One region of the Pelomonas baiyunensis genome, then DNA from elsewhere that is predicted to be linked to it. Evidence: riboswitches for the same ligand, from Rfam matches in the RefSeq annotation. Region 1 holds a riboswitch; the other holds the start of a gene.

Evidence for each region. A riboswitch is a leader RNA that binds a small molecule or an ion and turns the genes downstream of it on or off. The one in region 1 is predicted to bind thiamine pyrophosphate.
Region 2: linked by a shared signal. The riboswitch ahead of thiC (phosphomethylpyrimidine synthase ThiC) and the one ahead of ACG01O_RS20075 (TonB-dependent siderophore receptor) in region 1 are both predicted to bind thiamine pyrophosphate.

The regions. Positions count from the first base shown of each region.
Region 1 is NZ_JBIGIB010000006.1:317,744-332,697, reverse strand. It holds gene ACG01O_RS20120 (sulfite exporter TauE/SafE family protein) at 1-18, shown strand, start outside; gene ACG01O_RS20115 (nitrite/sulfite reductase) at 30-1,745, shown strand; gene ACG01O_RS20110 (DUF934 domain-containing protein) at 1,831-2,325, shown strand; gene ACG01O_RS20105 (phosphoadenylyl-sulfate reductase) at 2,322-3,086, shown strand; gene cysD (sulfate adenylyltransferase subunit CysD) at 3,083-4,048, shown strand; gene ACG01O_RS20095 (sulfate adenylyltransferase subunit 1) at 4,048-5,334, shown strand; gene cobA (uroporphyrinogen-III C-methyltransferase) at 5,334-6,128, shown strand; gene fdxA (ferredoxin FdxA) at 6,125-6,448, shown strand; gene ACG01O_RS20080 (NAD(P)/FAD-dependent oxidoreductase) at 6,464-7,501, shown strand; TPP riboswitch at 7,599-7,704, shown strand; gene ACG01O_RS20075 (TonB-dependent siderophore receptor) at 7,774-9,894, shown strand; tRNA gene ACG01O_RS20070 (tRNA-Asn) at 9,931-10,006, shown strand; tRNA gene ACG01O_RS20065 (tRNA-Asn) at 10,074-10,149, shown strand; gene ACG01O_RS20060 (zinc ribbon domain-containing protein YjdM) at 10,212-10,553, shown strand; gene ACG01O_RS20055 (di-heme oxidoredictase family protein) at 10,698-13,919, opposite strand; gene ACG01O_RS20050 (MlaE family ABC transporter permease) at 14,176-14,954, shown strand, end outside.
Region 2 is NZ_JBIGIB010000007.1:142,088-157,041, forward strand. It holds gene ACG01O_RS20940 (hypothetical protein) at 1-709, shown strand, start outside; gene ACG01O_RS20945 (zinc-binding alcohol dehydrogenase family protein) at 737-1,759, opposite strand; gene ACG01O_RS20950 (LysR family transcriptional regulator) at 1,850-2,773, shown strand; gene ACG01O_RS20955 (bifunctional hydroxymethylpyrimidine kinase/phosphomethylpyrimidine kinase) at 2,813-4,360, opposite strand; gene ACG01O_RS20960 (thiazole synthase) at 4,372-5,160, opposite strand; gene thiS (sulfur carrier protein ThiS) at 5,163-5,366, opposite strand; gene ACG01O_RS20970 (FAD-dependent oxidoreductase) at 5,348-6,373, opposite strand; gene thiC (phosphomethylpyrimidine synthase ThiC) at 6,379-8,229, opposite strand; TPP riboswitch at 8,314-8,434, opposite strand; gene ACG01O_RS20980 (PEP-CTERM sorting domain-containing protein) at 8,529-9,038, opposite strand; gene ACG01O_RS20985 (efflux RND transporter permease subunit) at 9,300-12,539, opposite strand; gene ACG01O_RS20990 (efflux RND transporter periplasmic adaptor subunit) at 12,550-13,746, opposite strand; gene aroC (chorismate synthase) at 14,207-14,954, opposite strand, start outside.

The DNA.
Region 1 (14,954 bases):
TGGAAAGTGATTCACTGAGACCTACTTCGATGTACCAGTACACCGACTTCGACCGCCGCTTCGTCCGCGCCCGCGCAGCGCAATACCGCGACCAGTTGGAACGCCACCTGGCGGGCACGCTGGGCACCGACGAGTTCCGCGCCCTGCGACTGCAAAACGGCTGGTACATCCAGCGCCACGCCCCCATGCTGCGCGTGGCCGTGCCCTACGGCGAGCTAAACAGCCGCCAGCTGCGCCAACTGGCCCGCATTGCCCGCGAGTACGACCGCCAACCCGACGGCCCGTTCGCCGGCCAGGGCGGCTACGGTCACTTCACCACACGCCAGAACCTGCAATACAACTGGATTCCGCTGAAAGACAGCGCCACGGTCATGGACCTGCTGGCCGACGTCGACATGCACGGCATCCAGACCAGCGGCAACTGCATCCGCAACATCACGGCAGACGCGTTCGTGGGCATTGCGCCGGACGAAATCGTCGATGCCCGCCCCTACGCCGAGGTGCTGCGCCAGTGGAGCACGCTGCACCCCGAGTTCGCCCACCTGCCGCGCAAGTTCAAGATCGCCGTCAGCGGCGCCGCCGAGGACCGCGCCGCCATCGGCTGGCATGACATCGGCCTGCAGCTCAAGAAAAACGCGGCCGGCGAGGTCGGCTTCCAGGTGTTCGTGGGCGGCGGCATGGGCCGCACCCCCATCCCGGGCACCGAAATCAACGCCTTCGTGCCCTGGCAGCAGATCCTGGTCTACATCGAGGCCATCGTGCGGGTCTACAACCTCGCCGGCCGCCGCGACAACCTCTACAAGGCCCGCATCAAGATCCTCGTGAAGGCCGAAGGCCAGAAGTTCTTCGACGCGGTGAACGAAGAGTTCGCCCGCATCCTGGCCGACGACCCGGCTGGCCACGAGCAGATCATTCCGCAGGCCGAACTGGACCGCGTGGCCGCCTGCTTCGTCGACCCCGCTGGCGTGAAGCCCGAAGCTCCCGTGCAGTTGGACAGCAGCGACCCGGCCTTCGCGCGCTGGCTGCAACGCAACGTGCACGGCCACCGCGTCAGCGGCTACCGCGCCGTCACGCTGAGCCTCAAGCGCGTGGGCATCGCCCCGGGCGACACCAGCGCTGACGTGATGGACACCGCCGCCGCGCTGGCCGACCAGTTCAGCCACGGCGAGCTGCGCGTGTCGCACCGCCAAAACCTCGTGCTGCCCTGGGTGCGCGAGGCCGACCTGCCCGCGCTGTTCCAGGCCGCCCGCGCCGCCGGCTTCGCCACCGCCAACGCCGGCCTGCTGACCGACCAGATCGCCTGCCCCGGCGGCGACTTCTGCGCGCTGGCCAACGCCCGCTCGCTGCCGCTGGCCGCCCAGATTGCCGAGCGCTACCAAGACGCCGACGAACTGGAAGACCTCGGCGAAATCGACCTGCACATCAGCGGCTGCATCAACTCCTGCGGCCACCACCACAGCGGCCACATCGGCGTGCTGGGCGTCGACAAGGACGGCACCGAGTGGTACCAGCTGACGCTGGGCGGCGGTGACGGCACCCAGCTGGCCGGCGGCACCGTGGCCGGCAAGGTGATCGGCCCGAGCTTTGCGGCTGACGAGATTGCCGACGCGATCGACGCCGTCATTGAGACCTTCAAGCGCGAGCGCCAGGCGGGCGAGCACTTCATCGACGCCGTGAAGCGCCTGGGGCTGGAGCCGTTCAAGACCGCCGCGAATGCTGTTCGCGTTTCGACTGCGAAGGCCTAAGAAAGGAAGCCCCCACGCTCGCTTCGCTCACTGCTCCCCCCCGCGGGGGCGCCAGTGAGTTTGGGGCGGCCCGGCACTCACTGTCATGAAATTCATCAACGCCACCACCTGCCCCTGGAAACACGCCATCGGCGAAGACGGCCCCAAGCCCGATCCCGATCCGGCGCCGAACCGTCTGCTGAGCCTGGAGCAATGGCACGCCGTGCGCGCCCACTGGCCGCAAGACGTGCAAGTCGCACTCGAGTTCCCGAACGACGCCGACATCCACCAGCTCGCCCCCGACATGCACCGCATCGCGCTGATCGTGCTGGACTTCCCGAAGTGGACCGACGGCCGCGCCTACAGCCAGGCCCACCTGCTGCGCATCCGGCACAAGTTCACCGGCGCCATCCGTGCGCGGGGCGAAGTGCTGGTGGACATGATGCAGCTGCTGGCCCGCACCGGCTTCGACGAAGTGGTGCTGCGCGGCGACCAGTCGCAAGCGGCCGCCCAGAAGGCGCTGGACCTGTTCGCGCCGGTGGGCTTCTACCAGGGCGACGTGGCCGAAACCCGCCCGTGGTTCCAGCGGAGCGCCGCGTGAGCGCCGAAGCCAGCGCCCTGCCCTGGGCGAGCGCCCCGGCCGCCGGCAACGCCATCGGCCTGTACGCCCGCTGGACGCCGGCGCTGGACGCCAAGATCGAAGCCGCCGTCCAGGCGCTGCGTGACGCGAGCATCCAGCACGGCGCCGGCCTGCTGCAAAGCAGCAGCCTGGGCGTGGAAGACATGGTCATCACCGACCTGATCGCCCGCCACCGCCTGCCCATCGACATCGCCACGCTGGACACCGGCCGGCTGCACGCCGAAACGCTGGCGCTGATCCCGGCGGTGCAGGCCCGCTACAGCCGCGAGGTGGCCGTGTTCTCGCCCGTGGCCGAAGCCGTGATCACCTTCGTTCAACGCGAGGGTGACGACGCCATGTACAAGAGCCTGGACCTGCGCAAGGCCTGCTGCGGCGTGCGCAAGATGGAGCCGCTGGGCCGCATGCTGGCCGGCCGCTCCGCCTGGATCACCGGCCTGCGCCGCGAACAAAGCGGCGCGCGTGGCGAGGTTGCCGTGGATGAGGACGACGGCAGCGGCACGGGCCGCCGCAAGATCAGCCCGCTGGCCGACTGGACCTGGGCCGAGGTCTGGGCCTATGTTCAAAAATACGAGGTTCCCTACAACCCGCTGCATGACCAGTTCATGCCCTCGATCGGCTGCGCGCCCTGCACGCGCGCCATCGCGGTGGGAGAAGACTTTCGCGCGGGCCGCTGGTGGTGGGAAGACTCCACCAAGGAATGCGGCCTGCACGCCAAATCATGAATGCTGCTGTGAAACCCGAACCCATGATTGCTGACGTCGATCACGCGCACCTGGATGCGCTGGAAGAAGAAGCCATCTTCATCCTGCGCGAGGTGGCGGCGAGCTTCGAGCGCCCCGCCCTGCTGTTCTCCGGCGGCAAGGACTCCTGCGTCGTGCTGCGCCTGGCCGAGAAGGCCTTCAAGATGAAGAACGCCGCGCACCCGAGTGGCTACTCGGGCTCGCTGCCCTTCCCGCTGGTGCACATCGACACCGGGCACAACTTCCCCGAGGTCATCACCTTCCGGGACCAGCGCGTGGCCGACATGGGCGAGCGCCTGGTGGTGGGCCACCTTGAAGACTCCATGGCCCGCGGCACCATCCGCCTGAGCCACCCGCTGGAAAGCCGCAACGGCCACCAGACGGTGACGCTGCTGGAGACCATCGAAGAGCACAAGTTCGACGCGCTCATCGGCGGCGCCCGCCGCGACGAAGAGAAGGCCCGCGCCAAGGAGCGCATCTTCAGCCACCGCGACAGCTTCGGCCAATGGCAGCCCAAGGAGCAGCGGCCCGAGCTGTGGACGTTGTTCAACACCCGCATCCGCCCGGGCGAGCACTTCCGCTGCTTCCCGATCAGCAACTGGACGGAACTCGACGTGTGGCTCTACATCGCCCGCGAGAACATCCCGCTGCCGCCGATGTACTACGCCCATGACCGCCAGGTCATGCGCCGCAAGGGTCTGCTGGTGCCGCTGACCGACGTGACCCCGCCGCTCGAAGGGGAAACCGTAGAGACGGTGCAGGTGCGCTTCCGCACCGTGGGCGACATGACCTGCACCTGCCCGGTGGAGAGCCCCGCCGCCAACGCCACCGAGGTCGTGGCCGAGACGCTGACCGTCACGGTGAGTGAGCGCGGCGCGACGCGCATGGACGACCGCACATCGGAAGCCTCAATGGAAAAACGCAAGAAGGAAGGCTACTTCTGATGAAAGCCCTGAGATTCCTCACCGCCGGCTCCGTCGACGACGGCAAGAGCACGCTGATCGGCCGCCTGCTGTTCGACGGCCAGGCCATCCTGGCCGACCAACTCGACACGCTGGAGCGCCGCGCCGCCGGCCGCCCCATCGACCTGAGCCTGCTGACCGACGGCCTGGAGGCCGAGCGCGAGCAAGGCATCACCATCGACGTGGCCTACCGCTACTTCGCCACCAAAACGCGCAAGTTCATCATTGCCGACGCCCCCGGCCATGAGCAGTACACACGCAACATGGTCACGGCCGCCGCGGGTAGCGACGCCGCCGTCGTGCTGGTGGACATCACCAAGCTGGACCTGACCCAGGACGAAGTCGTGCTGCTGCCGCAGACGCGCCGCCACTCGCTGCTGGCCCAACTGCTGCGCGTGCCCAGCCTCGTGTTCGCGATCAACAAGATCGACGCGCTGGACGACCCGGGCGCAGGCTTCGCCAAGGTCAAGGCCGCACTCGACAAGTTCGCCGCCGCTGCCGGCCTGAACGTGGCCGCCACCGTGCCGGTCAGCGCGCTGCGCGGCGACAACGTGACGCAACCGCTGGACGCGCCCTGGTGGAACGGCGAAAGCCTGTTGCAGGTGCTGGAGCGCCTGCCCACGCTGAGCGAGCGCACCGATGCCCCGCTGAGCCAGCCGGTGCAGTACGTGCAGAAGGACGCCTACCAATCCAACGGCACCGGCGTGCAGCCGCGCGTGCTGTGGGGCCGCATCGCCCACGGCGGCGTGAAGGCGGGCGACACCATCGAGGTGCTGCCGTCGCGGCAAACGGCCGTCGTCGTTGAAGTGCGCCTGGCCGGCGAGACCGTCGCCAGCGCCCAAGCCGGTGACTCGGCCGGCCTGGTGCTGGACCGCCAGCTGGACGTGAGCCGTGGCGACTGGATCGTCACCCCCGGCTCTGCCACCGCCACCAAGACCTTCCCGGCCACGCTGGCCTGGCTGGACACCGAGGCCGCCAAGCCCGGCCGCAAGTACTGGGTGCGCCACGGCAACCGCTGGGTGCAGGCGCGCATCTCGGCGATCGACTCGGTGCTGGACATCCACACCCTGCAGCCGCAGGACGCGCATGAGCTGCCGGTCAACACCATCGGCCGCGTGCAGATGGAAGTGCAGCACGAATTGCCGGTGGAGCCCTTCAAGGACAACCGCGTCGGCGGCGCCTTGATCGTGGTCGACCCCGCCAGCCACCGCACCAGCGGCGCGCTGCTGGTGGACGTGCAACCCGCCACCACCGAAGAAGACTGGTGATGGCACGGGGCAAGGTCATCTTCGTCAGCGCTGGCCCCGGCGCCGCCGACCTGATCACGCTGCGCGGTGCCCGCGCGCTGGGTCAGGCCGACGTCGTGCTCGCCGACGCGCTGGCAGACCCGGCCCTGCAAGACCTCGCCCCCCAAGCCCGCTGGATGGAAGTGGGCAAGCGCGGCTTCGAGCATTCCGCCAAGCAAACCGAGATCAACGCGCTGCTGGTGAAAGCCGCGCAGGAGCATGCCCTCGTCGTGCGCCTGAAGGGCGGCGACGCCAGCGTCTTCGGCCGGCTGGAAGAAGAGTTGATCGCCCTGGCCGACGCCGGCATCGACAGCGAAGTGGTGCCCGGCGTGACCGCGGCGCTGGCGGCTGCGGCCCAGGCCCAGCGCCCGCTCACCCGGCGCGGCCGGGGTCGCTCGGTCAGCCTCACCACGGCCATGACGGAGCTGGGCGAGCTGCGCGCGGCCCGCTCGGCCGACACCGAAGTCTTTTACATGGCCGGCCGCCAACTGGCCGCGCTGGGCCGCCAACTGCTGGCCGCCGGCTGGCCGGGCGACACGCCCACGTTGGTGGTCAGTCGCGCGGGCTGTGCCGACGCCATCACCAGCGAGCACCCGCTGGCCGACCTGGCCGCCGCCGCCCTGCTGCACCGCGGCCGCCCGACCGTCGTCACGGTCGGGACAGGCGCCAGCCTTGTCGGCGGTCAGCATGCGGCCCGGCCGGCGTCCAATAAAATCATCGTTTCGCCTGAAATCTGCCCGACCCAGGCGCCCCTTACTGCCAAGAGCTGCCCATGACCCACGTCGTCACCGAATCCTGCATCCGCTGCAAGTACACCGATTGCGTCGATGTCTGCCCGGTGGACTGCTTCCGCGAAGGCCCGAACTTCCTCACCATCGACCCGGACGAGTGCATCGACTGCGCGGTCTGCATCCCCGAGTGCCCGGTCAATGCCATCGTGCCCGAGGAAGACGTGCCGGGCGACCAGATCCACATGATCAAGCTCAACGCCGAGCTGGCCAAGAAGTGGCCCAGCATCACCAAGCGCAAGCCCGCGCTGCCAGACGCCGAAGAGTGGAAGGACAAGACCGGCAAGCTGGGCGAACTGATCAAGTAAGCCCGCCGCCCAGCTGTGATCGAGACCGACGCCCTCGTCATTGGCGCGGGCCCGGTGGGCCTGTTCCAGGTGTTCGAACTCGGCCTGCTGGGCATTTCGGCCCAGGTCGTCGATGCGCTGCCCCATGTGGGCGGCCAGTGCATCGAGCTCTACGCCGACAAGCCGATCTACGACATCCCCGGCGTGCCCGTGTGCAGCGGGCGCGAACTGGTGGAGCGCTTGCAGCAGCAGGTGCGGCCCTTTGCGCCCACCTTGCACCTCGGCCAAGAGGTGTCGGCCCTGCAGCCACAGCCGGACGGACGCTGGCAGTTGCGCACCAGCACCGGTCAAGCGTTCCTGGCCAAGACGGTGTTCATCGCCGCGGGCGTGGGCGCATTCCAACCCAAGCGGCTGCGCCTGGAGGGGGCTGAGGCCCTGGAGGGCCGCCACATCCACCACCGGCTCGACAGCCTGCCAGCACACGGCCAGCGCGTGCTGGTGCTGGGCGGCGAAGCGCCGGCCGTCACTGCCGCCCTCGAACTGGCTGAAGCCGGCGCGGCCGCCCAGGTGACGCTGCTGCATCGCAAAGATGCGTTCAAAGCGCCGACCGAGTTGCTGGCGCGCCTGCAAGCCCTGCGCGATGCCGGCCGCATCCAGGTGGAAGTGGGACAGCCGCTCGCACTGCGCACCGCGGATGGCGGCCTGCAAGGCCTCGACATCCTCGACGCCGCCGGCCAGACCCGCCCCGTGGCGGCCGATCACCTGCTCGTGCGTCTGGGCCTGAGCCCGCGCCTGGGCGCGCTGGCCGACTGGGGCCTGGCGCTGGAGCGCAAGCTCGTGACGGTGGACACCGCACGCTTCGAGACCTCGCTGCCCGGCGTGTACGCCGTGGGCGACATCAACCACTACCCCGGCAAGCGCAAGCTGCTGGTGAGCGGCTTCCACGAGGCCACGCTGGCCGCATTTGCCGCCGCGGAACGCGTCTTCCCCGGCCAGCCCATTCACTTGCAGTACACGACGACCAGCCCGAAGCTGCACGAGCGGCTGGGCGTGAGCGCGCCGACGGGCGACTGAACCGCCGAGCCCGTCGCATCAGCGGTCCGAATCGCACGGCCCATGTCGCGCACGGTTTGCTTTTAAACTGCACGCCGCTGCTGGCCCTGTGCCGGCAGCTCTTCGCTAGGGGTGTTGCGCCGGCCACGGCTGAGCGCGACTGAGACAGTCCCTTTGAACCTGATTGAGGTAATCCTCGCGCAGGGAAGCAGCCGATCAGCAGGGCTCCATTCGCTTCGTCTCCGGGCCCGTCGCGTTCTCGTTTGCCGACCTGCCATCGCTTTGCATTTCCGATGGCACTCCTGACCCGTTCCCTCCTTGGCGCCGCTGCGGCGCTTTGTGTCGCCCAACTCGCGGCCGCCCAGTCACTGCCCGCCGTCAGCGTCAGCGGCAAGGCCACCGAAGCCGCGCCTGGCTTGGCTGGTTTCTCGGACCCACCCGCTCGCCTGCCGCTGCAAACGCTGAGCCTCAGCACCGACCGCTTGGCGGACCTGGGTGTGACGCAACTGGCGGGCATCACCAAGCTCGACGCCTCAGTGTCCGACAGCTACAACGCCACCGGCTACTGGAGCACGGTGAAGGTGCGCGGCTTCGAGCTGGACAACCGCTTCAACCTGCGCCGTGACGGCCTGCCCATCAGCGGCGAAACCGCGCTGTCGCTGGCCAACAAGGCGGCCGTGGAAGTGCTCAAGGGCGCCACCGGCATGCAGGCCGGCACCAGCGCGCCGGCGGGCCTGGTCAACTTCGTGGTCAAGCGGCCGCTGGCCGATGACGCCACCTCGCTGATGCTCGGCGCCATCCAGGGCGGCACGGTGCAAGCCAGCGTCGACCACTCGCAACGCCTGGGCGCACAACGCGAATTCGGCGTGCGCGTGAACCTGTCGGCGGCCCACCTGTCGCCCCTGCTGCGCGACAGCCGCGGCAACGCCCACACCGCCGCGCTGGCGACCGACTGGCGCCTGAGCCCCGACACGCTGGTGGAGGCCGAGGTGGAGTTCAACCACCAAAGCCAGCCCAGCCAGCAGGCCTTCAGCCTGACCGGCAGCCGCCTGCCGGACGCGCATCAGGTCGACCCGCGCATCAACCTCAACAACCAGCCCTGGAGCCAGCCGGTTGTGTTCGACAACACGCACGCCTCGCTGCGTGTGCAGCACAAGCTCAGCGCTGACTGGCAGGCCCAGGCCACGCTGGGGCTGCAACGCCTGCGCACCGACGACCGCCTGGCCTACGGCTACGGTTGCTCGGCCGCCGACGGCAACTACTACGCCGACCGCTTCTGCCCCGATGGCACCTACGACCTCTACGACTTCCGCAGCGAAGGCGAGCACCGCGACACCACCGCGCTGGACCTCTCGGCGCGAGGCCCGGTGCAACTGGCCGGCCTGCGGCACGACCTCACCGTGGGCGGACTGGCCAGCCAGTTCAAGAGCCGTTTTCGGCGCCAGGCCTACAACTACGCCGGCACCGGCAACATCCAGGGCACGGCCATCACGCCAGCAGCCCCGGACCTGACCGACGAGAACACCAACCGCGACGAACGCAGCCAAGAGCTCTACCTGCGTGACCGCGTGGCCCTGAGCGCCGACACCACCGCCTGGCTGGGCCTGCGCCACACGCAGCTGCACCGCGAAAGCGTGCGCACCGACGGCTCGCGCCGCACCGACTACGGCCAAGGCGTCACCACGCCGTGGCTGGCCTTGAGCCACGCCATCGCCGCCGATTGGCTGGTCTACGCCAGCTGGGGCCAGGGCGCCGAAAGCGAAGTCGCGCCCAACCGCTCCCGCTACCGCAACGCCGGCCAGGCCCTACCCACGCTCAAGAGCCGCCAGACCGAACTCGGCCTGAAGACCGGAACCCAGCGCGTGGAAGGCGCACTCACGGTGTTCGACATCCGCCGGCCGCTGTGGCGCGACGTGGGTGCCTGCGATGTGGCCCAAAGCTGCGAGCGCCGCGCTGACGGTCAGGCGCACCACACGGGCATCGAAGCCAGCGCCGACCTGAAGTGGAGCGGCGGAGGCCTGACCGCGAGCGCGATGCACCTGCGCGCGCGCCGCGAAGGCAGCGCCGATGCGTCCCTCAACGGCCTCACACCGCCCAACGTGCCGCGCAACACCGTGAAGGCTCAGCTCCGCCAGGACCTGCTGCCCGGCCTGCAAGCCCAAGCCGGCTTGACCTACGAAGGCGCGCGCTTCGCCACGCCGGACAACAGCGTGCGCGTGCCGGGCTGGGCCACGCTGGACGCGGGCGTTCGCTACCTGCAGACCATGGGCCAGCAGACCTGGATCTGGCGTGCCGCCGTCGACAACCTGGCCGACCGCCGCGCGTGGCGCGAGGCGCCCTGGCAGTACGAACACAGCTACCTCTACCCCCTCGCGCCGCGCACCGTGCGAGCAAGTGTTGAAGTTCGCTTGTGAAGCTCATAAAAATAGGTCTATAATCATTGGCTCTGTTCCTCGATAGCTCAGTCGGTAGAGCGCCGGACTGTTAATCCGTAGGTCCCTGGTTCGAGCCCAGGTCGGGGAGCCACAGAATCTCGTCGAAAGACGACAAGACGCACGCTGCAACCGCTTGGCGTGCCGACATAGAAGTCAATTCCTCGATAGCTCAGTCGGTAGAGCGCCGGACTGTTAATCCGTAGGTCCCTGGTTCGAGCCCAGGTCGGGGAGCCAAATCAAAAGCCTCGTTGCGCAAGCAGCGGGGCTTTTTTCTTCACCGCACGAAAGCCCACCGCATGAGCACCCTGCCCGCCTGCCCCCAGTGCCAGTCTGCGTACACCTACGAGGACGGCGCCCAGCTGATTTGCCCGGAGTGCGGGCACGAGTGGCAGGCGCAGGCTGCGGAAGCCACGGCTGAGGCCGAGCGCGTGATCAAGGACGCGGTGGGCAACGTGCTGCAAGACGGCGACACGGTCACGGTCATCAAGGACCTGAAGATCAAGGGCTCGTCGCTGGTGGTGAAGGTGGGCACCAAGGTCAAGAACATCCGCCTGACCGATGGCGACCACGACATCGACTGCAAGATCGACGGCATCGGGGCGATGGGGCTGAAGTCGGAGTTCGTGAAGAAGGCCTGAGCGCCCGATCAGCGGTTCACCCCGCACGCGTCGCGATGCGGGCACGCCAAGAAAAAACGCCGGGCATGCCCGGCGTTTGCACATCAGCGCATCAACGTTTCAGCGCATCAACGTATCAGCGCCAGGGGCTGGCTGCCCCGGCGGTCACAGCGACTTGAGGAAGGCCAGCAGCGCCTCGCGGTCGGTCTTGGGCAGGGCTTCAAAGCGCTGACGCGACTTCTCGGCTTCACCGCCGTGCCACATCACCGCTTCGGTGAGCGTGCGGGCGCGGCCGTCATGCAGGTAGCCGACCTTGGCGGCATTGCCCATCACCTTCTCCGTGTACCCAATGCCCCACAGCGGCGAGGTGCGCCACAGGCTGCCCGTGGCCTGACCTTCCACGTAGCCGTCCGCCAGGCCGGCGCCCATGTCGTGCAGCAGCAGGTCGGTGTAGGGCTTGATGGACTGGTTGCGCAGTTCCGCGAACAGGTGGCCCGGGCCGGTCTTGAAGTCGGTGGCGTGGCAGGCTGCGCAGCGCAGGGTCTGGAAGACCTTGGCGCCGGCACTCACCTGGGCCGGGTCGACACGGTGCTCATCCATCGGCGTCACCCCCTTGGGGAAGCCGCTGGCCAGGCTGCGCTGCGCGGGCACGCCCACCAGCGCCAGGTAGCGCGCCACTTGCTGCAGGTCGGCTTCCGAGATGCCCGGCTCCGCCTTGCCGGCCGAGCAAGCCGCCGGCCCGTTGTGGCAGGCGCGGCTGGGGTACACGGGCGAGGTGACGGCCATGTCCTGCAGCAACGCAGCCGCAGTTTGGTGGCGCAGCGAGGCCTTGCCGGCCTTCCAGCCAAAGCGGCCCAAGCGCACCGCACCGGTCTCGGGGTCGAACACGTAGTTGGGGATGCCCTTCACGCCGTCTTCGTCCGGCGTGGTGCGGGCGCGGGCCAGGATGTCCGCCTCGGCGATGGCTTCCAGCAAGCCGGTGCCGATCATGGGCTGCGCGGCGCGCAGCGACACGGCAGCAGGCACCGGGCCGTCAAACGCCAGCGTGGGCTTGCGCAACTCCACCACCGTGCCGTCGGCCAGCTTGGCGGTGCGGGTTTCAAAGCCCGCCACGCGCACGCCGGTGCCCCAGTCCTGCGGCGCACCGGTGGCCGAGAACGCGTTCATCTGCACCGCAGCGCCGTAGCGTGGGTGCGGCACCTGTTGGCCGTTGGCATCCAGCGCCGCGGCACGCACCGACATCGCATCCAGCCGCTGGTTCAGCGCCGTGGGTGCCGGGCTGCGGCCGTTGTTCACGTGGCAGCCGATGCAGGCGGACTGGTTGAATCGCGGCCCCTGCAGACCCACCGCGGCGGTGTAACGGTCGTTGCCGGGCTCGTTGTGGTCGCCCGTGGTGAAGTTGGTGTGCACCAGGCGCCGCCCTTCCACGAAGCGCTGCATGTTCTGCATGCCGATGTGGTTGTGCGGCTGCTGGAACATGTACAGCCCGTTGTCGGAGTAGTTGTAGGAGATGGAGCCCTCGCCGCCCGACAAGGTGGCCGTGGGCAGCGGTGCATTCATCAGGCGCGGCTGCACGCCGTACCAAGGGCGCAGGCCGGTGCCGACGACGTAGGTGACCTCGTTCGTGTAGTACCGGAACGCGCCGCTGTCGCCCACCGCGTCCATGGACGGCCGGTTGGAGAAGAACGAGCCCGTGAACTCGATCGCGTCGCCCAGCTTGAGCGCTCGTGACGGCACGTTGGTGCTGGTGGGCACCATCACGCCGTTGGCGTTGGCGGCGATGTCTTTGTGGCCGGGCATGTTGTCCAGCACGACGCTGCAGCCATCGTTGGCGCCACGAATGCCCGCGTAACCGGCCGCGGGCGTGAGCAGCGCGGTTTGCGGCGGCTTGGGCACCACGGGGCAGGCGGTCACGTCCGTGAAACCGGCGGTGTAGGTGCTGTTGTCCAGCAGCCGGCCGGGCGACATCCAGCCGTAGCCGGTCACGCCCGGGTCGTCAAAGCGGCGGAAGAAGGCGTGGCCACCGCCCCGCTGAGCCTGCTGGTAGTACTGGTTGATGACCAGGGTCGGCTTGGTCACGCCGGCCACCCGGCTGTTGTCGATGAACTCCACGCCCCAGGTGCGGTTCTTGAAGTAGTTGGGCACGAAGTTCAGGTGTGCGCCCGGGCCCTTGTCTTGCGGGTTGCCGGCGGCGTCGACCGTGTCGTTCGGGCCGAAGCCGATTTCGTTCCAGTCTTCCCCCCGCTCACGCGCGTGGCGCGAGCGGCCCACCATGCCAAAGCGGGTGACCAAGGTGCCATCGGGCAGCGTGAACTGCAGCGTTTCCAGCGGCTGGGCGGCGCTCGGCAACGGCTGCAGGCCGGCGCCGTTGGCCGGGAAACGGAAGGCGGAGGTGGCGGCGTCCGCCAGCGTGTTGTCGCTGCCCGGCGTCTTGAACTCCGCCTCGAACAGCGAATAGCCGTACTGCGTGGCCCGTGCCACGCCCTGCAGGCGCAGGTAGCGCGCGTTCATGCCGAGGTTGAAGAACTCCTCGGTGCCGCCGCGGCCGTTGCTGACGTTGCGCAGTTCGGTCCAGGTCTGGCCGTCGTCGGACACCCGCAGCGAGTAGGCCTTGCCGTACGAGTTCTCCCAGGTGAGCTTGAGGTAGCCCACGGCGGTTTTCTTGCCGAAGTCGAACTGGATCCAGGCACCGTCTTCAAACGCGCTGGCCCAGCGCGTGCCGGGCTTGCCGTCGATGGCCATGGCAGCCGAATTGGCGGGGTTCTCCAGCGCCGACGAGGTGGCGGCCACGGGCTGCACCGGCTGCCCGGGTTGCGTGAGCCCGCCCGGCACCGGTTGCGGCGCGGGGGTGGGCGCGGGCGCCGGGGCCACGCCGGTGAAGGCCTGGATCTCGAAGATGGAATAACCGTAGCCCGACGAGCGCTTGAGGCCCTTCATGCGCAGGTAGCGGCCCTGGCCGGACAGCCCCGTCCAGTCTTCGCTGCCGCCCTGGCTGGCGGTCACGGCCTTCAGCGTGCTCCAACTGACGCCGTCGGTCGACACCTGCAGTTCGTACTGCGTGGCGTGGGCGCGTTCCCAGTCGATGTGCACCCGCGTGAAGGCCACGGTCTTGCCGTAGTCCAGCGTCAGCCATTGATCGTCGGTGAAGCCGCTGCTCCAGCGCGTGGTGTCGTTGTGGTCGATGGCCTGGGCCGGGCCCAGATCGGGCCGCTCGGACGCGCTGGCCGTGGCCGCCACCGGCGTGAGGGCCGTCTCGGTGGCCGTGGCCGTGGCAGCCAGCGCCTTGACGAGGGTGGCCCCCTCGCCCGTGGCCGCCGTGGCTGCGGCCGAAGGGCCGGCATCGCCCGTGCCACCGCCGCAGGCGGCCAGCATCAGGCTCAAGGCCATGGGCAGCCCATGGGTGGAAAGGTGGTGTCGTGCCCGTCGTTGCATACGTCCCTCGTCGGCGGTGGCTTGTGATGTCGGATGCGGCCTTGAAAGCGCATTCACCCGCGAAGGCGCGATGCTGCCCAGGCGGGGCGGGGCGGTCTATCGATGTCACCGTTCGGGGGGCAACTCTTGCGCGCCGTTACAAGTTGGGGATGTGGCGCAGGCTGTGCGTCGCACCGCGACCGAACGGCCTTGGCAGCGCTATCGTTGGGCCATGAGCGAACCCGGCGCCCTGCCCCTGTCGCCCCCGCCGTCCACTTTGCCCCCGCCTGTGCCGCCCTGGGCCTCGGCGGCGGGCGACGCCGCCGCTGCGCCGCCGCTCGACACCCCGCCCCTGCTGGACCGCAGCGCGCCACGCGAATGCCGCGTGCTCGGGGACTGGACCGTGCTGTCGCTGCGCGAGCAGTACGGGGCGCTGCAAGCCGCGGTGGCCGACACCACCGCACAAGCCAGCGACACCCTGTGGGACTTGCGCGCCGTCGGCCGGCTGGACACCGCGGGCGCCCTCACCCTGTGGATGGGCTGGGGCCGCAAGCCGCCGCGCCGGCTGCTCTGGCTGCCCGAGCACGTGACGCTGTTCGCCCAGTTCATGCAGCCCGGCGCCCTGCCCCAGCGCCGGCCCCGCCTGGGCCCGGGCTTGGCCCTGGCGGGCGACCGGTTGCGGGGCTTTCTGAGCCACGCGCACGACCTGGTCGCCCTGCTGGGGCAGTTGCTGCTGGACGGCCTGCGCATGGCGCGCCAACCGGGCTTGATCGGCTGGCGGGAAATCTCGGCCAACGTGTTTCGCGCCGGGGCGCAGGCGCTGCCCATCACGGCGCTGGTGGGCTTTCTGGTGGGGCTGACTTTGTCGTACCTGATGTCGCGCCAACTGCGCGCCTACGGGGCCGACATCTTCATCACCAACATCCTGGGCCTGGCCGTGCTGCGCGAGCTGGGGCCGCTGCTGGCGGCCATCATCGTGGCTGGCCGTTCGGGCTCGGCCATGACGGCGCA
Region 2 (14,954 bases), on a different contig from region 1:
CGACCTGCCCGCGCCGGTGCAGCGGCTGGAAGCCCCGAGCACGGACACCCGCCCCGTGCCCGCCCTGCCCCGCGCCAGCGCCAACCTGCGTGCGGCCACGCCGGCAGCCCCGGTGGAGCTGCCCAGCGCGCGCGACCTGCCGGCCCCGGTGCAGCGGCTGGAAGCGGCGGACGCGGGCGCCGCCGCGGTGACGCGCCTGCCGGCGCCCAACGCGGTCTCGCCCACGGCGGCCCCGAGCGCCGCGGCGGCGGCCGTGCCGGAACTCAGCCGCAACCTGCCCGGTGCCGTGACGGCGCCCTCGGCAGCTGCAGCCCCTGCGGCCGCAGCCGGACCGGCGCAGGGCGATCCACAAGCCGCGCTTCGCGGCGAGGTGCCCGCGTCGGGCAGCACGGCCAGCCGGGCGTCGGCCGGGTCGCCCGATGCCGGCTCCCAACTCGGGCCCGACCTGGCCGTGCCGCCCTCGGCGTCCGCCAGCGCGCCACGTGCGCCACTGAACCTGTCACTGCCCCGGGGCAGCGCCATCGCGGCCCGGCGTGGGCCGGGCTTGATGGAACTGCTGCCCCAGCCGCCCGAGCGCAAGTCCAAGCTCGAACAAAGCCTGGAGAACGCCGCCAACCCCGATTGCCGCAAGGCCTACGCCGAGGCGGGCTTGCTCGCCGCCCTGCCGCTGGCGCTGGACGCCGCGCGCGGCAAGGGCTGCAAGTGGTGAGTTGAAGCCCCGGCCGCCTCAACCGATTCAGCCGCCCCAGCCGCCCGTCACCACCAGCTTGCCGCGCATCTGCCCCGATTCCAGTCGGGCATGGGCCGCGCGCAGTTGCGCAGCGTTGATCGGGCTCAGCACCTCGGTCACGGTGCTGCGCAATTGGCCGGCATCCACCAAGTCAGCCACGCGGGCCAGCAGGCGGCCTTGCTCGGCCAGGTCGGGCGTGCCGTACAGCGAGCGGGTGAACATCAGCTCCCAGTGCAGCGAGATGGACTTGCGCTTCAGGGCCATCACGTCCAGCGGCGCGGTGGGGTCGTCAATCAGCGCGATGCGGCCCTGCGGCGCGGTCACCTCCACCAGCTGTGCCCAGTGCTGGTCGGTGTGCGTGAGGCTGGCCACGTGGTGCACCTCGGGCACGCCGGCCGCGGCGAGTTGGGCGCGCAGGGGCTGGTGGTGGTCCACCACGGCATGGGCGCCCAGTTCCCGCACCCAGGCTTGCGTGTCGGGCCGGCTGGCCGTGGCCACAATGCGCAGCTGCGTCAGCTGCCGCGCCAGTTGCACCAGCAGCGACCCCACGCCTCCGGCGGCGCCCACCACCAGCAACGTCTGCCCCGCGCCGCCGCCCTCGGGCACGCCGAGGCGGTCGAACAGCAACTCCCACGCGGTGATGGCCGTCAGCGGCAAGGCGGCGGCCTGGGCATCGGTGGCGTCGCGCGGGGCCCGTGCGGCGATGCGGTGATCCACGCAGTGCAGCTCGGCATTGCTGCCCCGGCGGTCGATGGCGCCGGCGTAGTACACCCGGTCGCCCACGGCGAAGCCGGTCACGGCGGGGCCGATGGATTCGACAACGCCCACGGCGTCCCAGCCCAGCACCTCGGGCTGGCCGGGTTGCGGTGCGCGGTTGCGGCGCACCTTGGTGTCCACCGGGTTCACCGACACCGCCTGCACCCGCACCCGCAGGTCGTGCGGGCGCAGCGGGGGTTCGGGCAGGGTCAGGTCCAACAAGGCCTCGGGGTGCGAGGCCGGCAGGGATTGCAGGTAGCCAACAGCGTGCATGGTTCCGTCCAGATGCGAAAGGGCGCTCATGGTGGCCGCCCGCATTGCCATCAAAAAGCCTATGCTGAGCAATTCAGTTTCACGCTTTACATGAAGATGGACCGCCTGGCCCCGCTGCAACTTTTTTTGGCTGTGGCCGATGCCGGCAGTTTTTCCGCCGCCGCGCGGCGGCTGGACCTGGGCGCCGTGCAGGCCAGTGCCACCATCGCTCGGCTGGAGCGCGAGCTGGGCGTGCGCCTGTTCGAGCGCAGCACACGGCGCCTGCGGCTGACCGAGGCCGGCGAACACTGGCTGCCGCATGCGCGCGCCCTGGTGGCCGCATGGGACGCCGGCCAGGCCGCCCTGCGCGACGCCGCCGGCGGCGACCGCCCGCTGGCCGGCCGGCTGCGGCTGAGCCTGCCCAGCGACCTGGGCCGCCAGCACCTGTGGCACTGGCTGGAAGCCGCGGCCGACCGCGAGGGCGAACCCGACCTGCAACTGGAAGTGCGCCTCAGCGACCGCCTGGCCGACCTGGTGCAAGACCCGGTGGACCACGCCGTGCGCTACGGCACCCCGCCCGACTCCACCCTCATCGCCCTGCCCCTGGCGCCGGCCAACCGGCGCGTGCTGTGCGCCAGCCCGGCCTACGTGGCCCGCTGCGGCGCACCGCAACACCCGAACGAGCTGGCCCACCACGCCTGCCTGCGCTTTGTGCTGGGCGAGAGCGTGCACGGCCGCTGGCGGTTTGACAGCCCCACGGGCGACACCGTGGCCGTGGAGGTGCGCGGCCCCCGCGTGGCCGACGACGGCGGCCTGGTGCGCGAATGGGCCCTGGCCGGCCTGGGCGTGGCCTACAAGAGCCGGCTGGATGTGGCCAGCGACCTGGCCGCCGGCCGCCTGGTGCCCCTGCTGCCCGACTGGCTGGGCGAGCCCGCGCCCCTGCACTGGATGGCCGTGGGCCGCCACCGGCTGAGCCCGGCGCTGCACCGCGTCATCGCGCACCTGCGCAGCCGCTGCGACGAATTGCTGCGCTGACCGCCGCACCGGCCAGCGGCGCCTCGCCATCCGCCCGGGTCAACCCGCCAGCGTGGGCCGCGGCCAGCCGGGCTCAGGGGTCAGCGGCATGCCGGCCCCGCTGCGCCACGCCGCCTGCCAGTCGGCCACCGGGGTGCTCAGCAAGCCCCGCACCACGCAGCCCGCCGCCGCACCCGTGGCGGCCACCTGCACCAACTGTTCTGGCGCGAGCACGCCGCCAATGCCCACCACCGGCATGGGCGCCATGGCCGCCCACCACGCCAGGTTGCCCAGCCCCTGCGGGTGCCAGGGCATGTCCTTGGTGAGCGTGGGCCAAACCGGCCCGCAGGCCACGTAGTCGGGCGCCCAGGCCACGGCGCGCGCCAGTTCCCACAGGCTGTGCGAGCTCAAGCCCAGCCGCAGGCCCTGCGCCCGGGCCTGGGCCAGATCGGCCCGGTCGGCCGCGTCCAGGGCCAGCAAATCCTCCTGGCCCAGGTGCACGAAGTCCACGCCCAGCGCGAGCGCCGCGCGCCAGTGGTCGTTCAAGATCAAGGTGCGCCCCAAGCGCCGGGCCGCGTCGCGCGCTGGCTGCACCTCCGCCGCCAGCCGGGTGCGCCAGGCTGCGCCGGGTTCCTGCGCGCCTCGCTTCATGCGCAGCTGCACGGTGCGCAGGCCAGCCTCGAACAACGCGGCGGCGTGCGCGCCCCGGTCGGTGATGCCGTACACGCCCTCGACGGCCGGAGGCGCAGCTGGGGCGTGCGCCCGACCCGGCCAAGAACTCGGCGCGTGCGAAAACAAGCCCGGCAACAACGCCGGGTCGGTGATGAAGGCGCCACGGGGCCGCACCGGCCCCGCACCGGCACCCGGCGGCGTGCCGAACGACGCGTCCGGCTGCAAGCCCGAGGCGGTCAGCATCTTGGCCAGCACGACGGCGTCGGCGGGCACAAAGCCGCGCGCCAGGCCCGCCGCCAGGGCGGTGGCGAAACAGCAGCCCGTGCCGTGGTGGTGCTGCGCGCTGCGCCGGGGCAAGCCCAGCCAGCCCTGGGCGTGGGGGCTGTGCAACCAGTCCAGCGCCAGCGGGCCGGGCTCGTCGCCGCCGGTGATGCACACCGTCTCCACCCCCAACGCCACCGCCTGCTGCGGTGCGCTGCCCTCGCCCACCAGCCGCGTGGCCTCCCGGCGGTTGGGCGTGACGGCCGTGGCGCGGGGCAGCAACTCCTCGCGGTAGGCGCGCAGCAGTTCCTCGGTGGCAAACGAGGCGCCCGTGGTGGCCCCCAGCACCGGGTCCACCACCAGGGCCACCGGGCCGCGCTCGCGCAAGCGGTCCACCCACCGGGTGACGACGCGCAACTGCGCCACGCCGCCCAGCAGCCCGGTCTTGACGGCCACGGGCGGCAGGTCGTCGGCCAGCGCAGCCAGTTGCGCGTCCAGCTGCTCGGGCGGCACCGGCCACACGGCTTGCACCGCCACGCTGTTCTGTGCGGTCAGTGCGGCCGCCACGGGGCACAGGTGCACGCCGGCCGCATCGGCTGCGCGCTGGTCGGCACTCAAGCCCGCGCCGCCGCCGGTGTCCAGCCCGGCCACGCTCCACACGATGGGGGGCTTCATGCGAGGCGGCGTCATGCGATCAGGAACGGCCGACCGCCCACCGGTGTGCTGGCCACGGCCATGGCCTGCGGCGCCATGACGCCCGCCTCATACCCCAGCCGCCCCGCCTCGATCGCCCGCGCGAACGCGGCCGCCATGCGCACCGGGTCGCCCGCCTGCGCCACGGCCGAGTTCAGCAGCACTGCGTCCAGCCCCAGCTCCATCGCCTGGGCCGCGTGCGAGGGCGCGCCAATGCCAGCGTCCACGATCAGCGGCACGCCGGGCAGGCGCTCGCGCAACGTGCGCAGCGCAAACGGGTTCAGCAGCCCCTGACCCGAGCCGATGGGCGCGCCCCAGGGCATCAGCACCTCGCAGCCCACATCCAGCAGGCGGCGGCAGGTGACGAGGTCGTCGGTGCAGTACGGAAACACCTGGAAGCCGTCCTTCACCAGCGCCTCGGCAGCGGTGACCAGCTCCCACGGGTCGGGTTGCAGCGTGTACTCATCGCCCACCACCTCCAGCTTGATCCAGGCGGTGTCGTACAGCTCACGCGCCATGTGGGCCAGGGTGATGGCCTCTTGCGCGGTGCGGCAACCGGCGGTGTTGGGCAGCAGGTGGCCGCCTTGCACCTGCAGCACCGCGCGGATGGTGGCTACAAAGCCGTTGTCGCCCGCCGCGGCCAGCGTGCGCTTGAGGCCCACGGTCAGCACCTGGGCGCCACTGGCCTGCAGGGCCTGACCCAACACCGCAGGCGACGGGTAGCCGGCGGTGCCGAGCAAAAAGCGGCTGCGCAGTGCGCGGCCATACAAGGTGAAGGACATGGTCATCCGCCCGTGATGGGTTGAATCAAGGTCAGCGCGTCGCCCGGCTCGATCAGCGTCGAGTCGCGCAGGGCTCGGGGCACGAAACGGCCGTTCAGGGCCGTGGCCACGTCGTTCGGCGCACGGCCCTGCTCGGCCAGCAGCGCGGCCACGGTCAGGCCAGCGCGCCACGGCTGGGGGTGGTGGTTCAGGGTGAACTCAGGCATGAGAGGGCTTTCTCGGCCAGCGCCGGGGCCAGCAGCCAGCCGTGGCGGTACAGGCCATTGATGCGCAGCAGGCCGGGCTCGTGATGCAGCACGGGGCGGTGATCCGGCAAGGCCGGGCGCAGCTGGGTGTCCAGGTGCACGATGCGTGCCTCGGCCAGGCCAGGCAGCACGCTGTGGGCCGCGGCCATCAGCTCCACGGCACTGCGCAGGCTGACGGGCGAGCGGTCTTCGCTTTCCACCTCCGAGGCGCCCACCACGATGAGGTCGCCCGGCCGCGGCACGAGGTACACGCGGTGGCGCGGGTGCATCAAGCGCACCGGCCGCTGCAGCACCACGCCGGGCGCGTGCAGCCACACCACCTCGCCGCGCACACCGCGCAGGCGCGGCAGGTCGGGCTGCGCACCCAGGCCCCGGGTGTCGATGGCGAGGTCGGCGTCCAGCACGTGGCCGTCGTCCAGTTCAAGCCGGTTCGGCTGCACGCGGGCCACACGGCGGCCCCAGCGCCAGTCCACCCCTGAGGCGTCTTCCGCCAACGCAGCGAGCATGTCGCGGGGCAGCACCTGGCCTTCGCCCGGCAGTTGCCAGGCTTTGAGGTCGGGCGCGAGATGAGGCTCCAGCGCACGCAAGGCCGCACGGTCCAGCGCCTGGGGCGCGGGCCCGTCATCGGGCTGCACGCGCGCCAGCACCCGCTGCGCCGCGCCCAGGTCGCTGCCATGCGCCAGCAGCAGGCTGCCCGAGGTGCGCACCAGCTCCGGCCGGCCCAGCGCCTGCGCGATCTGCGGCCACAGCGTGAGCGAACGCCAGCCCAGTTCGGCAATGTCGGGCTCGGCGTGCTCGCGCTCGGCCAGCGGGCTCAGCATGCCGGCGGCCGTGAAGCCCGCCGCCGCAGGGTCGCGCGGGCCGCTGGCCGCGTCCACCACGCGCACGCGGTGGCCCGCCCGGGCCAGCTGCCAAGCCAGCAGCCGGCCCATGACGCCGGCGCCGGCCATCGCAATGTCCAGCGGCATGGCGCTCAAGCCGGGTGGATGGGGACGTAGAACTCGCCGCCGCCCGCCTTGAACTCGGCCGACTTGGCCGCCATGCCTTGCTCGGCGTAGTCGCGCACGTCTTGGGTGATCTTCATCGAGCAGAACTTCGGCCCGCACATGGAGCAGAAATGCGCCTCCTTGGACGAATCCTTGGGCAGGGTTTCGTCGTGATAGCTGCGGGCGGTGTCCGGGTCCAGGCCGAGCGCGAACTGGTCGTTCCAGCGGAACTCGAAGCGGGCCTTGCTCATGGCGTCGTCGCGCGCACGGGCGCCGGGGTGGCCCTTGGCGATGTCGGCCGCGTGGGCGGCAATCTTGTAGGCGATGAGCCCTTGCTTCACGTCGTCGCGGTCGGGCAGGCCCAGGTGTTCCTTGGGCGTCACGTAGCAGAGCATGGCCGTGCCCATCCAGCCGATCATGGCCGCGCCAATGGCGCTGGCGATGTGGTCGTAGCCCGGTGCGATGTCAATCGTCAGCGGGCCCAGCGTGTAGAACGGCGCCTCGTGGCAGTGCTTGAGCTGCTCGGCCATGTTGGCCTGGATGAGGTGCAGCGGCACGTGGCCCGGGCCTTCGATCATGGTCTGCACGTCGTGCTTCCAGGCCACCTTCGTCAGCTCGCCCAGTGTGCGCAGTTCGGCGAACTGGGCCTCGTCGTTGGCATCAGCCGCGCTGCCCGGTCGCAGGCCATCGCCCAGCGAAAAGGTCACGTCGTAGGCCTTCATGATTTCGCAGATCTCTTCGAAGTGCGTGTAAAGGAAGTTCTCTTGGTGATGCGTGATGCACCACTTGGCCAGGATGGAGCCGCCGCGCGACACGATGCCCGTGCGGCGCCTCGTGGTCATGGGCACGAACGGCAGGCGCAGCCCGGCGTGGATGGTGAAGTAGTCCACCCCCTGCTCGGCCTGCTCGATCAGCGTGTCGCGGAAGATGGCCCAGGTCAGGTCTTCGGCGATGCCCCCGACCTTCTCGAGTGCTTGGTAGATGGGCACGGTGCCGATGGGCACGGGCGAGTTGCGCACGATCCAGTCGCGCGTGGTGTGGATGTTGCGGCCGGTGGAGAGGTCCATCACGGTGTCGGCCCCCCAGCGGATGCTCCACACCAGCTTCTCGACCTCCTCCTCGATGCTGGAGGTGACGGCCGAGTTGCCGATGTTGGCGTTGACCTTGACAAGGAAGTTGCGGCCGATGATGGTCGGCTCCAGTTCGGTATGGTTGATGTTGGCCGGGATGACGGCGCGGCCCCGGGCGATCTCGTCGCGCACGAACTCGGGCGTGATGACGTCCGGAATCGCCGCCCCCAGCGCATCGCCCTTCAAGCGCTGCTCGCGTTCGGCGTCGGACAGGTAGGCCTGCATCCACTCGCGCTTGCCGTTCTCGCGCAGCGCCACGAACTCCATCTCGGGCGTGACGATGCCGCGCCGGGCGTAGTGCAGCTGGCTCACGTTGGCGCCGGCCTTGGCCCGGCGCGGCTGGCGTTGCAGGGCTGCGGCCTCGGCGCGCAGCGCGGCGATGCGCTCGTTGTCTTCATGCTTGCCGCCATCGTCCAGCGCCACGCGGGGGCGGCCGGCGTAGGCCTCGGTGTCGCCCCGGTCGGCCACCCAGGTGGCGCGCACAGCGGGCAGGCCCTGGCGGACATCCAGCGTGGCGGCGGGGTCGGTGTAGGGACCGGAGGTGTCGTGCACGATCACCGTCTCGCCGTTGGTCAGCGCGATCTCGCGCATGGGCACGCGCAGGTCGGGCCGGCTGCCGGTGATGAAGGTTTTGCGGGAGGCGGGAAACGGCTCCCGCGTGAGCGACAGGCGGTCGGCGAACGAGAGGATGGGGTCGGGGGCATTCACAGCAGCGGTCTCCTGGAGCAAAGGGTTGCGTTTGCTCCGTGGCCGCCTGTGGATGCAGGGCGCGGGTGGCCCCACGCCTGCACGCCTCATGGCATGCGCTCTCCTTACGCCGGTACTAGCCGGTTCAAGTTCACGGGTTCGGTCGGTGACCGTCTCAGCGTCTGGGCTTGGCTTTCGCCACGCCCGAGCACCCCGGAGCGGGCGCGATTCTGCAGGCATTCGCCCGCGCTCGCCAAGCCCGGGCAACAAAAAAGGCCCCGAAGGGCCTTGTCAGTGAACTGCGCTGCGCGCTCGCGGTCTCAGGCGCGGCGGCGAGCCAGACCCAAGCCCAGCAGCGCCAGGCCCACCAGCGCCACGCTGGCCGGCTCCGGCACGGCGTTGGGGTCACGCACGGTGAAGGCCAGCGGGCCGCTGGCGAAGTTGCAGCCGTAGTTCTGCAGGTTGGAGTTCAGGCATTGCCCGGTGGTTTCCACGGTGCCAGAACCGGCCACATCGGCGGTGAAGTCGAGCAGGAACAACGACGGGTCGGTGTCCCAGCTGGCGTTCACGAAGTTGCCCAGCACGAAGTTCTGCAGCGTCAGTTGCGGGGAGCCATCTTGCGTCAGCAGCCCGCCGCCCGAACCGCCACCGTCCACTTCGCCCGGCGTGGTGAAGCCTTGCAGCACCACTTCCACCTGAAACGCCTGACCCAGCACCAGGTTGTTCAGGTCCACGCCACCCACGCCGCGCATCAGCAAGGAAGGCGCGGCGCTGGCAACCAGCGCCGTGGCGGCAAGGGCGAGGCCAACGAGGGTGTTTTTGAACTGCATGTCCGTCTCCGGTGATTTATGACGCAGGGTATGCAATTCCCAGGCCAAGCGCCACCTTCCCTATGAAACATCTGGTTTCCGATGGCGTGGTGTAAAGCCAACCGACACCAAACTAGGGATACCCGCTGCCCAGCCGCTTGTTGCAGTGCAACAGACACCACAAAGAAAAATGGCCGACCCGGTTGGGTCGGCCAAAGCGCAGGAGCGCGCTCGAGGGAGATTCAGAGGCGGCTGGACGCCGCGGCATGGGTGGCTGTGAGCTCAGTCCTTGTCTGCCGGCATGGCGCCGGGCATGCCGTGCACGGGCAGCACGCTGCCGGCGGCATCCGCAGCCGGCGCGGTGGCCTTTTTGTCACGCACGAGGTAGCTGTACAGCACCGGCACTACCACCAGCGTCAGCAACGTGGAGGTGATGACGCCGCCGATGATGGCCCGGCCCATGGGGGCCTGGATTTCGCCGCCGTCGTTCAGCGCAATGGCCATCGGCAGCATGCCGAACACCATGGCGGCGGTCGTCATGATGATGGGTCGCATCCGGATGAGACCCGCCTCACGCAGCGCCTCCGCCACCGTGGCGCCGGCCTTGCGGGCGTGGTTGGCAAAGTCCACCAACAGGATCGCGTTCTTGGTCACCAAGCCCATCAGCATCACCAGGCCAATCATCGAGAACACGTTCAGCGTGGAGCGCCACAGCAGCAGGGCCAGCATCACGCCAATCAGCGCGAGCGGCAGCGAGGCCATGATGGCAATGGGCTGCACGAAGCTGCCGAACTGGCTGGCCAGCACGATGTAGATGAAGATCACCGCCAGGCCCATGGCTGCCAGCAGGCCGTTGAAGGCCTCGGCCTGCTGCTTGCCGGCGCCGTCCACCTTGAAGCTGATGCCCGGGGGCAGCTGCGTGGCCTTGATGAGCTTTTGCACATCGGCGTTCACATCACCGCCCGGGCGGCCTTGCACGCCGGCAAACACGGCCTCGCGGCGCTGCAGGTTTTCGCGGCGAATCACCTCGGGGTTGAACACCGGCTGGATGGTGGCCACCTGGTCCAGCGCGATCGGGCTGCCGTCCTTCGAGAACGCCACTGGCAACTGCGCCATTTGCTCGATGTGCTCGCGCTGCTCACGCGGCAGGCGCAGCAGCACCTCCACCTGGTTGCCGTCCGGCGTGGTCCAGTAGGTGGCCACCTCGCCGTTGACGTAGGCGCGCAGCGACGCGGCAATTTGCGGCGCAGTCAGGCCCAGCTCACGAATGGCGGAGTCCTTCAAGCGCACGGCGTAGGCCGGCACGCCGGGCTTCACGGTCGTGTCCACGTCCACCGCACCCGGGATCTTCTTGATCTTCTCCACCAAGTCGTTCGCGCTCTGCGTCAGCAGTTCGGAGTCCGCACCCAGCAGCGTGATCCAGATCGGACGGTTGAAGCCCACGCTGACCTCCACGCCCGGAATGCGCGAGATGTCGCCACGGATCGCGTCTTCAATTTCCTTTTGCGTGCGGCGGCGCTCGCTGCGCTCCACCAGCGAGATGTTCAGCGACGCCTGGTTGCGGCCGGTGGCCATGCCTTCGCCGGTGCTGCCCACCACGGTGGACACGGTCTTGATCTCGGGGTAGCCCTTCAAGATTTCTTCAATCTGCGCCACCTTGGCGCTGCCGCGCTCCACGCTGGACGCCACCGGCATGCGCAGGTTGATCTGCGTGAAGCCGTTGTCGGTTTCCGGCACGAACTCGCTGCCCACCAGCGGCGCCAGCATCAGCGCCACCACGAAGCTCGCGAACGCACCCCACATCACCAGGCCGCGCGGCGTGAGCGTGGCGAAGCGCCACACCCGGCGGGCGCTCTTGTCACGCTGACCGTTGGCCAGGAAGGGGCGACCGTAGGCCGGCACCGGCGGCACGAACACGCGGTAGCGGCGGCCCGAGAACGCCCAGTCGATCAGGCGCTCGTAGCCGTTGTGCAGGCGGTCCATCGTCCAGTCGGTGGCACGAATGGCGTGGCCCAGCACCGGCCACTGGCGCACGCGCGGGTTCACCGGGTCGTGCCACACCGACGACAGCATCGGGTCCAGCGTGAAGCTCACGAACAAGCTCACCAGCACCGCCACCGCCACCGTGATGCCGAAGGGGTAGAAAAACCGGCCAATGATGCCGCCCATGAAGGCCACCGGCACGAACACCGCGCAAATGGCGAAGGTGGTGGCCATCACGGCCAGGCCAATCTCGTTGGTGCCATCGGCCGCCGCCTGGTGGTGGCTTTTGCCCATGCCCACGTGACGCACGATGTTCTCGCGCACCACGATGGCGTCGTCAATCAACAGGCCGATGCACAGCGACAGCGCCATCATCGTCATGAAGTTCAGCGTGAAGCCGAACGCCTGCACCGCAATGAAGCTGGAGATGACCGCAATCGGCAGCGTCAGGCCGGTGATGATGGTCGAGCGCCAGCTGTGCAGGAACATGAACACGATGGCCACGGTCAGCAGCGCGCCTTCAATCAGCGTGTGCTTCAGCCCGGTGAGCGAGCCCTTCACGAAGTCGGAGTTGGCGTAAATCAGGCGCAGCTCCACGTCCTTGGGCAGCGTCTTGCGCAGCTCTTCCATCGCCTCCTTCACGGCCTCGCCGGTTTGCACGATGTTGGCGTCTTGCTGCTTGAAGACGTTGAAGCTCACGGCTGGCTGGCCGTTGATGCGGGCGATGCTGTCGCGCTCACGCTCGCGCTCCACCAGCGTGCCCAGGTCGTTCAGCGTCAGTGCCAGGTTGCCGCGGCGGGCCACCACCATCTGGCCGAAGGCCTTGGGGTCTTTCACGCGGCCTTCCACCCGCAAGATGGCGTCGGCGTTGGTGTCGCTCAACAGGCCCACGGGCTGGTCGGTGTTGGCATCGGCCAGCGCCTTGGCGATTTCGGCCGGCGTCACGCCGTAGGCGCGCAGGCGCAGCGGGTCGAGGTCGATGCGCACTTCACGCGTCGTCATGCCGCCCACATCCACCTTGGCCACGCCTTCCACGCGGCCCAGCCGCTTGGAGACGATCAGGTCCGCCATCATCGACAGCTCACGCGAGCCGCGCGTGGGGCTCAGCAGCGCCAGCACCACGATGGGCTGCGCGTTGTCGCCCTGAAAGCGCGACACCGTGGGCGGCTTCGCATCCCGCGGAAAGGCCGACTGCGCCAGCGCCACGCGGTCACGCAGGTCTTGCATGGCGCGGCTCATGTCGGTGTTCAGCGTGAACTCCACGCTCGCCTGCACGCGGCCCTCAAAACTGCGCGACTGGATGCGGTCCACGCCGGCAATGGTGTTGATCGCCTCTTCCAGCGGCTTGGCAATTTCACGCTCCACCGCCTCGGGGCTGGCGCCGGGGTAGCGCACGTCGATCCAGGCGCCGGGCAGCGAGATGTCGGGCATCTGCTCCACACCCAGCTTGGCGTACGAAAACAGGCCCAGCACGCACAGGGCCACCATCACCATGGTCGCGAAGACCGGGTTCTGGATGGAAACGCGGGTCATCCACATGGCCGGCTCCTTACTGCTGCGCCGGCGCCGAAGCGGCCGCCACCTTCACGGCGGCCGCAGACCCGGCTGACGACGCAGCCGGCGCGCTCTTCGCCGCCACGAGGTTGGCCTTGTCGCCTTCGCGCAGGTTGTCAAAGCGCGCGGCCAGCACTTGCGAGTCGGCCTTCAGCCCGCTCAACACCTCCACGCGGCCCTCGCGCGCATCGCTGCGGCCGGTGGTGACGATGCGGCGCGCCAGCGCCCCGTTCTCAATCATCCACACCTGCTCTTGGCCCGAATTGCGACTGATGGCCGCCAGCGGCACCGTCAGCCGCGGCGTGTCGTCGCCCAACACCACCTTGGCCACGGCGTACTGCCCGGCGCGGAAGGTCTCCTTCGCATTGGGCAGCACCAGCGTCACGCCAATCGAGCGCGTGCCGGGCTCGGCCGCCGGGGCGATGCGGTCAATGCGCGCCTCCACCGGCGTGTCGGTGCCCTCCACCTTCACCTGCACCTTCATGCCCGGCTGCAGGCGCGCCACCTCGTGCGTGCCCACCAGGCCGGCGAGCTCCAGCTTGGAGAGGTCGACGATGGTCAAGATTTGCTGCTCCGCCGCCAGCTTCTCGCCCGGCAGCGCATGCCGCTTGGACACGATGCCGTTGATCGGCGCCACCAGCGCCGCCTGGCGCAGGGTCACCTGCATGGTTTCCAGCTGCGCCTTGGCGGCCTGCCAGTTGGCGCGGGCGGCCTCATACGCGGCGCGCGAGGTTTCCAGCGCGGTGGGCGCGATGAAGTTGTTGTCTGCCAGGCCCACGTTGGCCTTGTGCGTGCGCTCGGTCTGTTCCATCTGGGCGCGCATGGCTTCCATGCTGGCGCTGCGCTCGGCCACGCGGTGGCGCAGTTCTTCCAGGTCCACCTGGCCCAGCGGTTGGCCGGCGTGCACACGGCTGCCCTCGCCCACCGCCAGGTTCAGCAGCGTGCCGTTGCTCTTGGCCCGCACCACCACCGTGCCCGGCGCCACCAGCGGGCCGCTGAACTCCACCACCGCCGGCATGGCCGCCAACGTGGGCTTCACCACCTCGCCGGCCACAAACTCCAGCGCCGGCTTGGCCGCTTCTTCACCCGGCTTCTTGGGGGCCTCGCCCTTGCTCGCCATCACGGCGAAGCCTGCACCACCCACCAACAGCACCACCGCCGCGATGCCACCCACCTTGAACGACTTGCGCATGACTCCCCCAAACACTTTCTGAAACAGACATTTGCAGTCTAGAAATCGCGCCTCCACAGCGCAGCGCGCTTGTGACGAAACGCGGTTTGCGGGGGCTGAGCTGCACCGGTTGACGGTCAGGCCGCCGCGTGGGGCGACGAAATGCAACGGGCATGGATCAAGCGCCGCAGGGCGCGCATTTCAACGGCCATGACCAATGGCATGGTGCGGGCGGGTTTGGGCATCCGCCGGCTAGAAAGTGGCTCAAGCCGGCAAGATCAGATACTGCGTTGATGCGCCAACCACCCGTTTCTGAGACCGCGCTGCCGCAACAGCGGCTTGGGCCTGCTCGACGGGGCTAACAACATGCTGCAGGGTCGCCCACGGTGGGTTTGGCCTACCGGCAAGGCCAGTTGATCGCTCGCGCGAGCGGGCGCTGCAGACGCCGGGCACCAAGCCCGCCTGAGCCAGCCTGCGCCGCTCAGCGCTGCCCGCGAATGGCTCCGATGGGCAGCACCACGTCGCCGCACTGCGCGCGGTGGCGCAGCGCGTGGTCCATCAGCACCAGGGCCAGCATGGCCTCGGCGATGGGAGTGGCGCGAATGCCCACGCAGGGGTCGTGGCGGCCGAAGGTTTCCACGACTGACGGGTTGCCCGCGCGGTCGATGCTGGCCTTGGGGCTGCGAATGGAGCTGGTGGGCTTGATGGCGATTTCGGCCACGATGTCTTGCCCGGTGGAGATGCCGCCCAGCACGCCGCCGGCGTTGTTGCTGGCAAAGCCCTCCGGCGTGAGTTCGTCGCCATGCTCGGTGCCCTTCTGGGCCACCGAGTCAAAGCCGGCGCCAATTTCCACGCCCTTGACGGCGTTGATGCCCATCAGGGCATAGGCGATGTCGGCGTCGAGCTTGTCGAACAGCGGCGCGCCCAGGCCCACAGGCACGTTCGTGGCTTCCACGCGGATGCGGGCGCCAACCGAGTCGCCAGCCTTGCGCAGCGCGTCCATGTAGGCTTCCAGCGCCTCGATCTGGCTGGTGTTGGCGGCGAAGAAGGGGTTCTCGCCCACGTGCTGCCAGCCTTCGAAGCCGATTTCCACTTCGCCCAGCTGCGTCATGCAGCCGCGGAACTCGGTGCCGTAGGTCTGCTTCAGCCATTTGCGGGCCACGGCGCCGGCGCCCACCATGGGGGCGGTGAGGCGGGCGGACGAGCGGCCGCCGCCGCGCGGGTCGCGC